DNA from 3 places in the Nocardia callitridis genome. Region 3 is predicted to be linked to each of the others. Evidence: riboswitches for the same ligand, from Rfam matches in the RefSeq annotation. Region 3 holds a riboswitch; each other region holds the start of a gene.
What was found. A riboswitch is a leader RNA that binds a small molecule or an ion and turns the genes downstream of it on or off. The one in region 3 is predicted to bind cobalamin.

Region 1 (3,273 bases), 1.4 Mb from region 3:
GGATCGGCGGACGCACGCACCGGGTGCCGTAGGACTGGACCCAGCCCAACTCGGTCGCCGCGAAGCCATCGAGTTGCTCGGCGAAGTACTGCACCATGTCGTTGCGCTCCGGCTCGCCGTGGACCAACACGTCGAGGCCGAGTTCCTCCTGGAGCGCGATCACCTCGGCGATCTCGGCGCGCATCCGCCGGATGTACTCCTGCTGATCGATCTCACCCTTGCGCAGCGCCGCCCTGGCCAACCGGATGGCCGAGGTCTGCGGGTAGGACCCGATGGTGGTGGTCGGCAGCGACGGCAGTCGCAGTCGATCCCGTTGCAGCGCCCTGCGTTCCTCGGCGGGCGCCCTACGCAGGGCCTCGGCGTCGAGCCCGGCCAGTCGGGCACGCACCTGTGGATCCTCCAGCCGGCGATCCGCCTTACGCGAGGCCAACGCCGCACGCGTGGCGGCCAATTCGGCGCCGATCGCCTCGGGACCCTCGGCCAGCCCCGTCGCGAGCAGCCGCACCTCGGCGACCTTCTCCGCGCCGAAGGCCAGCCACGAACGCAGCCGCTCCTCCAGCCCGGTCTCCACCGCCAGGGTGTAGGGCACGTGCAGCAGCGAGCACGAGGTGGATACCGCGACGCTGTCCGCACTGCCGAGCAGGGTGGCGAGCATGGCAAGACCATGGTCGAGATCGGCGCGCCAGACATTGCGTCCATCGACCAATCCCGCGACCAACAGCTTGTTCGCCAACGCGGGGACCTCGGCCACCGCGGCGACATCGACACCCGCGGTGAAATCGAGTGCGACCGCATCGATATCGGTCCCGGCCAGGGCGGGCAACGCCGCATCGGGGTGACCGAAGTAGGTGGCCACCAGGATCGCGGGACGTTCGGCCGCCGAGGACAATTCGGCGTAGGTGGTGCGCACCGCGTCGAGTTCGTCCGCCGTCAGATCGGTGACGAGCGCCGGTTCGTCGAGCTGTACCCACTGCGCGCCCGCCTCGGCGAGCAGTCGCAGCAATTCGCGATACAGCCCGACCAACTCGCCCAGTCGGTCCAGCGGTGATCCGGTGGCGGACTTGGCCAACTTCAGGAAGGTGATCGGCCCGACCACCACCGGCCGAGCCGGTACGCCCAGCTCGATCGCCTCACGCAGCTCCTGCAGTACCTTCTCCGGATTCAGCGAGAACGTCGTGTCCGCGCCGATCTCGGGCACCAGGTAGTGGTAGTTCGTGTCGAACCATTTGGTCATCTCCAACGGCTCGACGGTGTCGTTACCGCGCGCGGCGGCGAAATACCGATCCAGCGGATCCGCGATATCCGCGACCCTCGGCGGCAACGCGCCGAGCAACACGGCGGTATCGAGTACCTGGTCGTAGTACGAGAACGTGCCTACCGGGATCGAGTCGAGGCCGGCGGCCAGTAGTTCGGCGAACTGATCACGCCGCAGGTCCCGTGCGACGGCGTGCAGCGCGTCGGCATCGATCCTGCCCGCGAGATAGGACTCGGTGGCCCGCTTGAGCTCACGCCGCGGGCCGACCCGTGGGAGTCCGAGAACTGTTGCGGTGAACGGCTTCTGAGATGAAACAGTCATGTGGCTTCTCCAGTGCTGAGGTAGCAGACCATCGCCGGGGCGTGCGGAGAACCCTTCGACCCGCCGGAGAACCCGGTAGGGGAGCCCGACACATCGAAGTAGTGGTCCGCGCGCCCATATCCACGAGGCGGTGGCCGCCGGATACGGCGTATCCGGCACAGTTGGCAGGTCTTCGGACTCACAGGCACCGACCCCTACGGGCCGACCTACTGACCGTCGCTTCCCGAGCGACCCGCTCGCGCGTGCCGTGCTCTCAGTGCGTCATGACGGTGGTCGTTCCTGCATACCGCTGCGGGACAGTCCCGGATTCCCACCGGGTTCCCTCTTCACCGTTTCGTCCTGCGGACGATCGGGCTCGGCACCTCCGCACGACGTAGGGGCTCCATCTCGTACGCGCTTCGGTGAACCAGCTGCACCCTCGAGCATAGGCGTTCGAACGCGGTGCCCGCGCCCGGTGTCCGGTCACCCAGCGCGCGGGCGCAGTCGTGCCAGCGCACGGCCCGTGTGGGGGATGTTTCCGCCATGTCACCCGGACTTCGCAACGCTGCCATGTTCGGTTGTGAAGATCGGCGAGATCGGGAGTTGCCTATAGTGCCTGGGCTGAGCGCCAGGTACCTTGAATCAATGTTCTCGAAAGTGTTGGTTGCAAACCGTGGTGAGATCGCGATCCGTGCTTTCCGCGCGGCGTACGAACTCGGCATCGGGACCGTCGCCGTGTTCCCGTACGAGGATCGTAATTCGGTCCACCGACTGAAAGCGGCCGAGGCGTACCAGATCGGCGAGGAGGGCCACCCCGTCCGGGCCTACCTCTCGATCGACGCGATCATCGATGCCGCCGTGTCGGCGGGCGTCGACGCCATCTACCCCGGTTACGGATTCCTCTCCGAGAACCCCGATCTCGCCGCCGCGTGTGATCGTGCGGGCATCACCTTCATCGGTCCTTCCGCGCACGTGCTCGAACTGGCGGGCAACAAGGCGCGTGCGATCGATGCGGCACGGGCCGCGGGGCTTCCCGTGCTTCGTTCGAGTGCGCCCAGTGCCGACGTCGACGAATTGCTCGCGGCCTCGGCGGAATTGGACTACCCGATCTTCGTGAAGGCGGTGGCCGGTGGCGGCGGACGTGGCATGCGTCGTGTAGCCGAGCCGGAATCGCTGCGGGAGTCGATCGAGGCCGCCTCGCGCGAGGCGGAGTCGGCGTTCGGCGATCCGACCGTGTTCCTCGAGCAGGCGGTGGTGAACCCACGCCACATCGAGGTACAGATTCTCGCCGATCGCCACGGCGAGGTGATTCACCTTTTCGAACGAGATTGCTCGGTGCAACGACGGCATCAGAAGGTTGTGGAGCTCGCACCCGCGCCGAACCTGGATCCCGCGGTGCGCGAGCGCATCTGCGCGGACGCGGTGGCGTTCGCGCGCCAGATCGGCTACAGCTGCGCCGGCACGGTGGAGTTCCTGCTCGATGAGCGCGGCAACCACGTCTTCATCGAGATGAATCCGCGTATTCAGGTGGAGCACACGGTGACCGAGGAAATCACCGATGTCGATCTGGTGCAGGCGCAAATGCGGATCGCGGCGGGGGAGTCGCTGCGTGAGCTGGGGCTGAGTCAGGAATCGATCACGGTGCGCGGCGCGGCGTTGCAATGCCGCATCACCACCGAGGACCCCGCCAACGGATTCCGGCCCGACACCGGCAGGAT
Region 2 (3,273 bases), 370 kb from region 3:
CAGCGGCGGCGACCGCGGCCGAACCCCACAGATCCAATGCCGGTCGTTGTTCATCGACCGACTCGGGGACCGTGAACGCGGCCGCGAGCAGTGCCAATCCGGCTAGCGACATACCGAGGAAGATCGACGTCCACGACCAGTATTCGAGCAGGAGCCCCGAACCGATGATGCCGAGAATGGCTCCGGCGCCGGCCATTCCCGCCCACAGGCCGATGGCGCCGCCTCGGCGCTCCTCGGGAAAGCTCGCGGTGAGCAGTGACAGCGTCGATGGCATCACGAACGCGGCGCCCGCACCGGCGAGCGCGCGGGTGCCGATCAGCCAGGTCGGATCGTTGACGAGCAACGGCACCGAAGACGCGGCCGCGAACACGCAGAGTCCCACGATCAGTACGACACGGCGTCCGTAGCGGTCGCCGAGCGCGCCGGCGGGCAGTACCAGGCAGGCCAGCGCCAGGGTGTAGCCGTCGATGATCCAGGTCAGCTCCTTCTGGGTGGAGCCGGTCGCGCCCGCGATCTCCGGGAGGGCTGTGTAGAGCGCCGCCATCGACGCGATCACCAGTGTCACCGCGAGACTGGCGACGACGAGCGTCCACCGTTGCGTGGCGGAGAGGCGGGTCGTGGTGAGTTCCATCGAGCCTCCGAAGTACCATGACAGAGCTAACAGGACTATCAGTATCGCTACGCTACTATCAGTATCATAAGTCGCGGAACAACAACAGACGCAGGCGAGTTCGAGAGGGGACCGGCGCAACTCATGACCATGACCGGTGCAGCCGACATGGATCCACGCAAGGCGCGCTCGCGTACCAGGCTGCTCGACGCCGCCGCGAGCTTGCTGACATCCGGTGGGGTGGAAGCGGTGACGATCGAGGCGGTCACCCGCATGTCGAAGGTCGCCCGCACGACTCTCTACCGGCACTTCGACAGCGTCGTCCGGCTGCGCGCCGCCACGCTGGAACGCCTGCTGCCCCCCGGTATCGAGCCGGCGCCGCAGGGCCCGCTACGCGAACGGTTGATCGATCTGCTGGTTCGACAGGCCGAGGTGGTCGACAACGTGCCCCTCCAGATCTCGACGTTGGCGTGGCTCGCGACGGGCGAGGGCACCGACACCGGCGACGTGAGTGAACTGACGGTGCTGCGGCAACGGCTCATCGAGCAATACCGCGTGCCCTTCGATCAGCTCTTCGATGCTCCCGAGGTGCGTGACCAGCTCGGCGAATTCGACACCACCCAGGTATTGTCGCAGCTCATCGGCCCGATCGTGTTCGTGCGGCTGCTCGGCATCTCCCCGACGACGCCCGCCGATTGCGCGCGGATCGTCGATGACTTCCTCGCCGCGCGATCGGTGCGTGGTGGGCAGGCGGATCGGGCACCGCGGGCCGACGGGTAGCATCTGCCGTGCTCGGCGGGCGACGAGGAAACCGGTGTAAATCCGGTGCGGTCGCGCCACTGTGAACAGCCAGACCCTCTCCGGCGAGCAGCAACCCCCGATGGGCGCGTAACCCGAGGAAGGCCGTCACCTGTGATTTTGCTGCTGTCCACCTCCGACACCGATCTGCTGAGCGCGCGCGCGAGCGGCGCACGCTACCGGTGGGGCAATCCCGCCCGACTGTTGGTGGAGGACCTGCCCGCCTTGCTCGACGGCGCCGAGTTGGTGATCGTGCGCATTCTCGGCGGTAAACGAGCATGGGAACCGGGGTTGGACGCGGTGCGCGCGAGCGGCGTCCCGATGGTCGCGCTCGGCGGTGAACTCGCGCCGGACGCGGAATTGATGGAGTGTTCCACCGTGCCGGGCGGTGTCGCCGCGGACGCGCACAACTACCTCGCCGCGGGTGGTGCGGACAATCTGCGTCAGCTGTACAACTTCCTGTCCGACACCGTGTTGCTCACCGGCCACGGTTTCGAGCCGCCGGTGCAGTTGCCGAGCTGGGGCGAGCTCGAGCGTGCGGCGGCGCCGCACGAGGTCGACCGCCCCACCGTCGCGGTGATCTATTACCGCGCACAGCATTTGGCGGGCAATACCACCTACATCGAGGCCATGTGCCTGGCTGTCGAGCAGGCGGGTGCGCGGGCACTGCCGTTGTATTGCGCCTCGCTGCGCACGGCGGAGCCGGAGCTGATCGACACACTGCGTCGGGCCGATGCACTGGTGGTCACCGTGCTGGCGGCGGGCGGAACCAAACCGGCTACCGCCTCGGCGGGTGGCGAGGACGAAGCGTGGGACGTCGGCGTGCTGGCGGACCTGGACGTGCCTATCCTGCAAGGCCTTTGCTTGACCAGTGGACGGGCGCAGTGGGCCGCCAACGACGACGGGCTTTCGCCACTCGACGTCGCCACGCAGGTGGCGGTGCCGGAGTTCGACGGCCGCATCATCACGGTGCCGTTCTCGTTCAAGGAGTTCGACGCCGACGGGCTGTCCACCTACGTGCCCGATCCTGAGCGAGCCGCACGGGTGGCGGGCATCGCGGTGCGGTACGCGCGCCTTCGTCACATTCCGGCCGAGCGCAAGCGGGTGGTGCTCATGCTCTCGGCCTATCCGACCAAGCACGCGCGCATCGGTAACGCGGTCGGCCTGGACACCCCGGCCAGCGCGATTCGACTGCTCACCGAGATGCGTTCGGCGGGTTACTATCTCGGCGAGCCGGGCGAGATTCCCGGTCTGGAGGAGCGCGACGGCGACGCGCTCATTCACGCGCTGATCGCGGCGGGCGGGCAGGACCAGGACTGGCTGAGCGCGCAGCAGTTGGAAGGCAACCCGATTCGCATCGGCGCCGAAGAGTACGCCGCATGGTTCGACACCCTGCCCGAGGATCTGCGCGCGGCGGTGATCGAGGCGTGGGGGCCGCCGCCGGGCGAGCAGTACGTGGATCGCTCCGCCGACCCGAAGGGCGAGATCGTGATCGCCGCTTTGCGTTTCGGCAATGTGGTGCTGATGGTGCAGCCGCCGCGCGGCTTCGGTGCGAACCCGGTCGCCATCTACCACGATCCCGATTTGCCGCCGAGCCACCACTACCTGGCCGCCTATCGCTGGCTCAGTGCCCCGGCGGGTTTCGCGGCCGACGCGATGGTGCACCTGGGCAAGCACGGCAACCTGGAATGGCTGCCTGGCAAAACCCTCGGCATGTCGGCCTCCTGCGGCACCGACGCGGCGTTGGGTGAGTTGCCGCTGATCTACCCGTTCCTCGTCAACGATCCCGGCGAGGGCACGCAAGCCAAGCGTCGCGCGCACGCCACCCTGGTGGACCACCTGATCCCGCCGATGGCACGCGCCGA
Region 3 (3,273 bases):
ATGAGCACGCTGGCGCCGAACAGGGTGACAAGGGCCTCGAACACCCTGTGCCGTGCCAGGGTGAGAACACGCATCGGTGCCGCCGTCAGGCGCCGGTGCGGCTGGTGATGTGGCGTCGCACGTTCGACACGGTGTAATCGGCCCACTCCGGCCCGGTCACCACCGTGAAGTATTTGAAGGTGCCCGCGACAACATAGGCCTGCTCGGCCACCAGAATTCGCTGCGCGCGCTCCAGTAGCTGATCGCGGCGCCCTGGATCGAATTCACCACGCAGTTGTCGGCCGATGTCATCGATCTCGGCATTCGCGACACCTTGCGCATTGGACGAACCACCGGTGGTCCACCGCACCAGGTACGGCTGGACGGGATCGGCGGTGCCCGAGAGCGAACCACTGAGCGCCACCGACGATTCCCACGCCGTCGGGTCCTTCTTCACCTCGGCGGAGTCCTCGGCATTGTCGATGCGCAACGCGAATCCGGCCTTGGCGACCTGATCCTGAATCGCGATCGCCACATCATTGGTCTCCGGGCCCTGCGCCTGGGTAACGAAGCGCACCACCAGTTTCCGTCCGTCCTTCTGCCGGATTCCGTCGGGTCCGGTCCGCCAACCCGCATCGTCGAGCAGCCGTTGGGCCGCATCGAGGTCGTGCACCTGATCGGCAACGGCGAACGGCATGTTCTGCGGATAGAGCCCGGTGGCCGCCTCGAATTGGCCGTTGCCGACATCGGCGGCGACGGCCTCGTAGTCGATGGCGGCGGCGAAGGCCTTGCGCACCGCGACATCCGTGAAAATCCCCGCCTTGGCGTTCATCTCCACCAACAGCGACTGCAACGCCTCCGGCGACGACAACACGTGCGTGTCGGAGTCACCCTGGAGTTCGAGCTGCGCCGAGGTCGACGGATAGAACGCCATATCGGCCTCGCCGCTGCGCACGCCGGCCAGGCGCGCCTGCTCGTCGGGGACCACCCGCACGGTGACGCCCCGCAGCGGCGGTGGGCCCTCCCAATGCCGCGGATAGGGAGCCAAAACCAGATTGTCGGGCGACCATTCGGTGATCTCGTAGGGCCCCGAGTAAGCACCGGCGCCGACGATCTTCGCCGAATCACCGCCCGCGGCCGCCATCGCCGCGACATCGTAGATCTGCAAGGAGTTGTCGCGAGCTGCCAGCGCCGCGGGCACCATGGCGTTGGGTCGCGGCGTGGTCAGCACGACCTTTCCGCCTTCGACGGTCGCGGTGGTGGCGGGATCCAAATACACCTGTGCCGCCGAGGACCGTGCGATCTGCCTGGTGAGCGCGGCGGCGACAGCGGGAGCGTCGACGGGCGCGCCGTTTTGGAAGGTGACACCGTCGCGCAAGGTCACCACCCAGCGGGTGTCGCCGTCGCGGGAGACGTCGCGGGCCAGCCAGGGTTGGACCGTGCCGTCCTCGGCGACCTGCAACAGATTCTCCGCCACGCCCCAGTCGAACAGCCAGTTCGTTCCGGTGCCGATCGGGTCGAGCCCGGCGATCTTGTAGGAGTTGTAGATCGTCAGCGTGCCGTCACCGGACTCGCGTAATCGGTGCGCGGCGGCCGCCGCGTCTGTCGGGGTATCACCGGCCCCGCAGGCGGGCAACACCATCGCGACAGCGAGCAGTGCGGCCGAGATGACGGCACGGGTGGAACGCCGACGCGGTAGGACATCGCGGGCATGGTCGGGTAGCCGCACGGCGTGACGCCGAGCGCGGCGAGTGAACACTCGCATCTTCATCCTCGTGAAATTCGATCCTGAACTGCGGAGCAGGTGTCCTGGCTCCCGGATCAACACTCGCCTTCGGCCTTCCAACCCAGGCAGGTCGTGGCCATCGGATGAAGGTTTGCTACTCGGTCACAGTTGCGGGACAGCCCCGGATTCGCACCGGTGTTCCCTGCGCAAGGAACTTAGCATCAGCCGTCTCGTCGGTTTGCTGCCCGAGGCGCGCATGCCATGCCGGAACGATCGCCGCCGGGCCCGTTCGAGCACGCGACGTCGTTCAGACGCGGGCGAAGCGGGCGCCCCAGGCCCGGAGCTCGTCGCGCAGTGCCTCCGGCTCGATCACGTCGAATTCCGCGTTCAACGTGCCGAGGCCCATGATCGGCCATTCCATGGAGTCGGCGCTCATCAGGACTCGGCAGTGGCGCAGATCGATGGTCTCCACGGTGCACCAGCGGCCGATGCGCTCGCGCACATACTGCGCGGGCGCACGGACCACCACCTCGATCCGGTGGGGCCGGCGCGCCTGATCCATTCCGGCACGGACGAATTCGGCGGCATCGGCGGCGGGAAGTTCGCGCGGACGGAACCGAGAACCGTCGCCCGACGGGTCGACGAGCCGGTCCAACCGGAAACTGCGCCAGCCGTGCCGGTCGAGGTCGTAGGCGACGAGATACCACCGGCGACCCAGTGCGACAAGGCGATGCGGCTCGGTGTGGCGCTGCGTTCGCCGACCGCCCACGGCGGTGTAATCGAATCGAAGACGCTCATTGTCGCGGCACGCGGTGGCGACGGTGGTGAGCGCGACCGGATCCGTACCCCGGCCGTCCGGTGCGCTCCACGCCGCGGGCACGGTCATCGTGCGCAAGGCGTCGACGCGTTGACGCAGGCGCGGGGGCAGCACCTGAATCACCTTGGCCAGCACCCGAACCGAGGGTTCCGCGAGCCCCTCAACGGTCCCGTGCACGGCCGCCTGCATGCCGACGACCAGCGCTACCGCTTCCTCGTCGTCGATCATCAAGGGCGGCAGCGCGGCACCCGGCGTGAGCTGGTAGCCGCCGTCGACACCCCGATGCGCCTGCACCGGGTATCCGAGTTCGCGCAACCGCTCGACATCGCGCCGCAGGGTTCGCCCCGAAACCTCTAGCCGATCGGCCAGTTCGATGCCCGGCCAGTACTTGTGTGTCTGTAGCAAGGACAGCAGTCGCAGTGTCCTGACGCTGGTGTTCGCCATATTTTCCAGTCTTCCCGCTATTGCGGACAGAAAGTGACCGCAATAGGTCATAGCGTAGCCATCGACGCACGAACCGACCATTGAATCCCCAGTTCGAAAGGCTGACCATGACCTCGACAACGCCCGTCGACCCGACCACCTCGACCGAACGTGACGACCTGCTCGCCGAGTTGAACCAGGCACGCTTCTTCCTGCGGCACACTGCCCAGAACCTCACCGACGAGCAGTCCGCGGCGCGCACCACCGTCAGCGAGTTGTGTGTGGCTGGCCTGATCAAGCACGTCACCGAGGTCGAACGCAACTGGGT

Region 1: another riboswitch for cobalamin. It lies ahead of metE (5-methyltetrahydropteroyltriglutamate--homocysteine S-methyltransferase); the one in region 3 lies ahead of ABEA50_RS11110 (ABC transporter substrate-binding protein).
Region 2: another riboswitch for cobalamin. It lies ahead of cobN (cobaltochelatase subunit CobN); the one in region 3 lies ahead of ABEA50_RS11110 (ABC transporter substrate-binding protein).

What each region holds. Positions count from the first base shown of each region.
Region 1 is NZ_BAABJM010000002.1:1,935,415-1,938,687, reverse strand. It holds gene metE (5-methyltetrahydropteroyltriglutamate--homocysteine S-methyltransferase) at 1-1,576, opposite strand, end outside; cobalamin riboswitch at 1,723-1,942, opposite strand; gene ABEA50_RS17555 (pyruvate carboxylase) at 2,201-3,273, shown strand, end outside.
Region 2 is NZ_BAABJM010000002.1:876,044-879,316, reverse strand. It holds gene ABEA50_RS12795 (MFS transporter) at 1-631, opposite strand, end outside; gene ABEA50_RS12790 (TetR/AcrR family transcriptional regulator) at 761-1,390, shown strand; cobalamin riboswitch at 1,367-1,489, shown strand; gene cobN (cobaltochelatase subunit CobN) at 1,523-3,273, shown strand, end outside.
Region 3 is NZ_BAABJM010000002.1:505,702-508,974, reverse strand. It holds gene ABEA50_RS11115 (ABC transporter permease) at 1-74, opposite strand, end outside; gene ABEA50_RS11110 (ABC transporter substrate-binding protein) at 86-1,750, opposite strand; cobalamin riboswitch at 1,762-1,939, opposite strand; gene ABEA50_RS11105 (helix-turn-helix transcriptional regulator) at 2,013-2,966, opposite strand; gene ABEA50_RS11100 (DinB family protein) at 3,074-3,273, shown strand, end outside.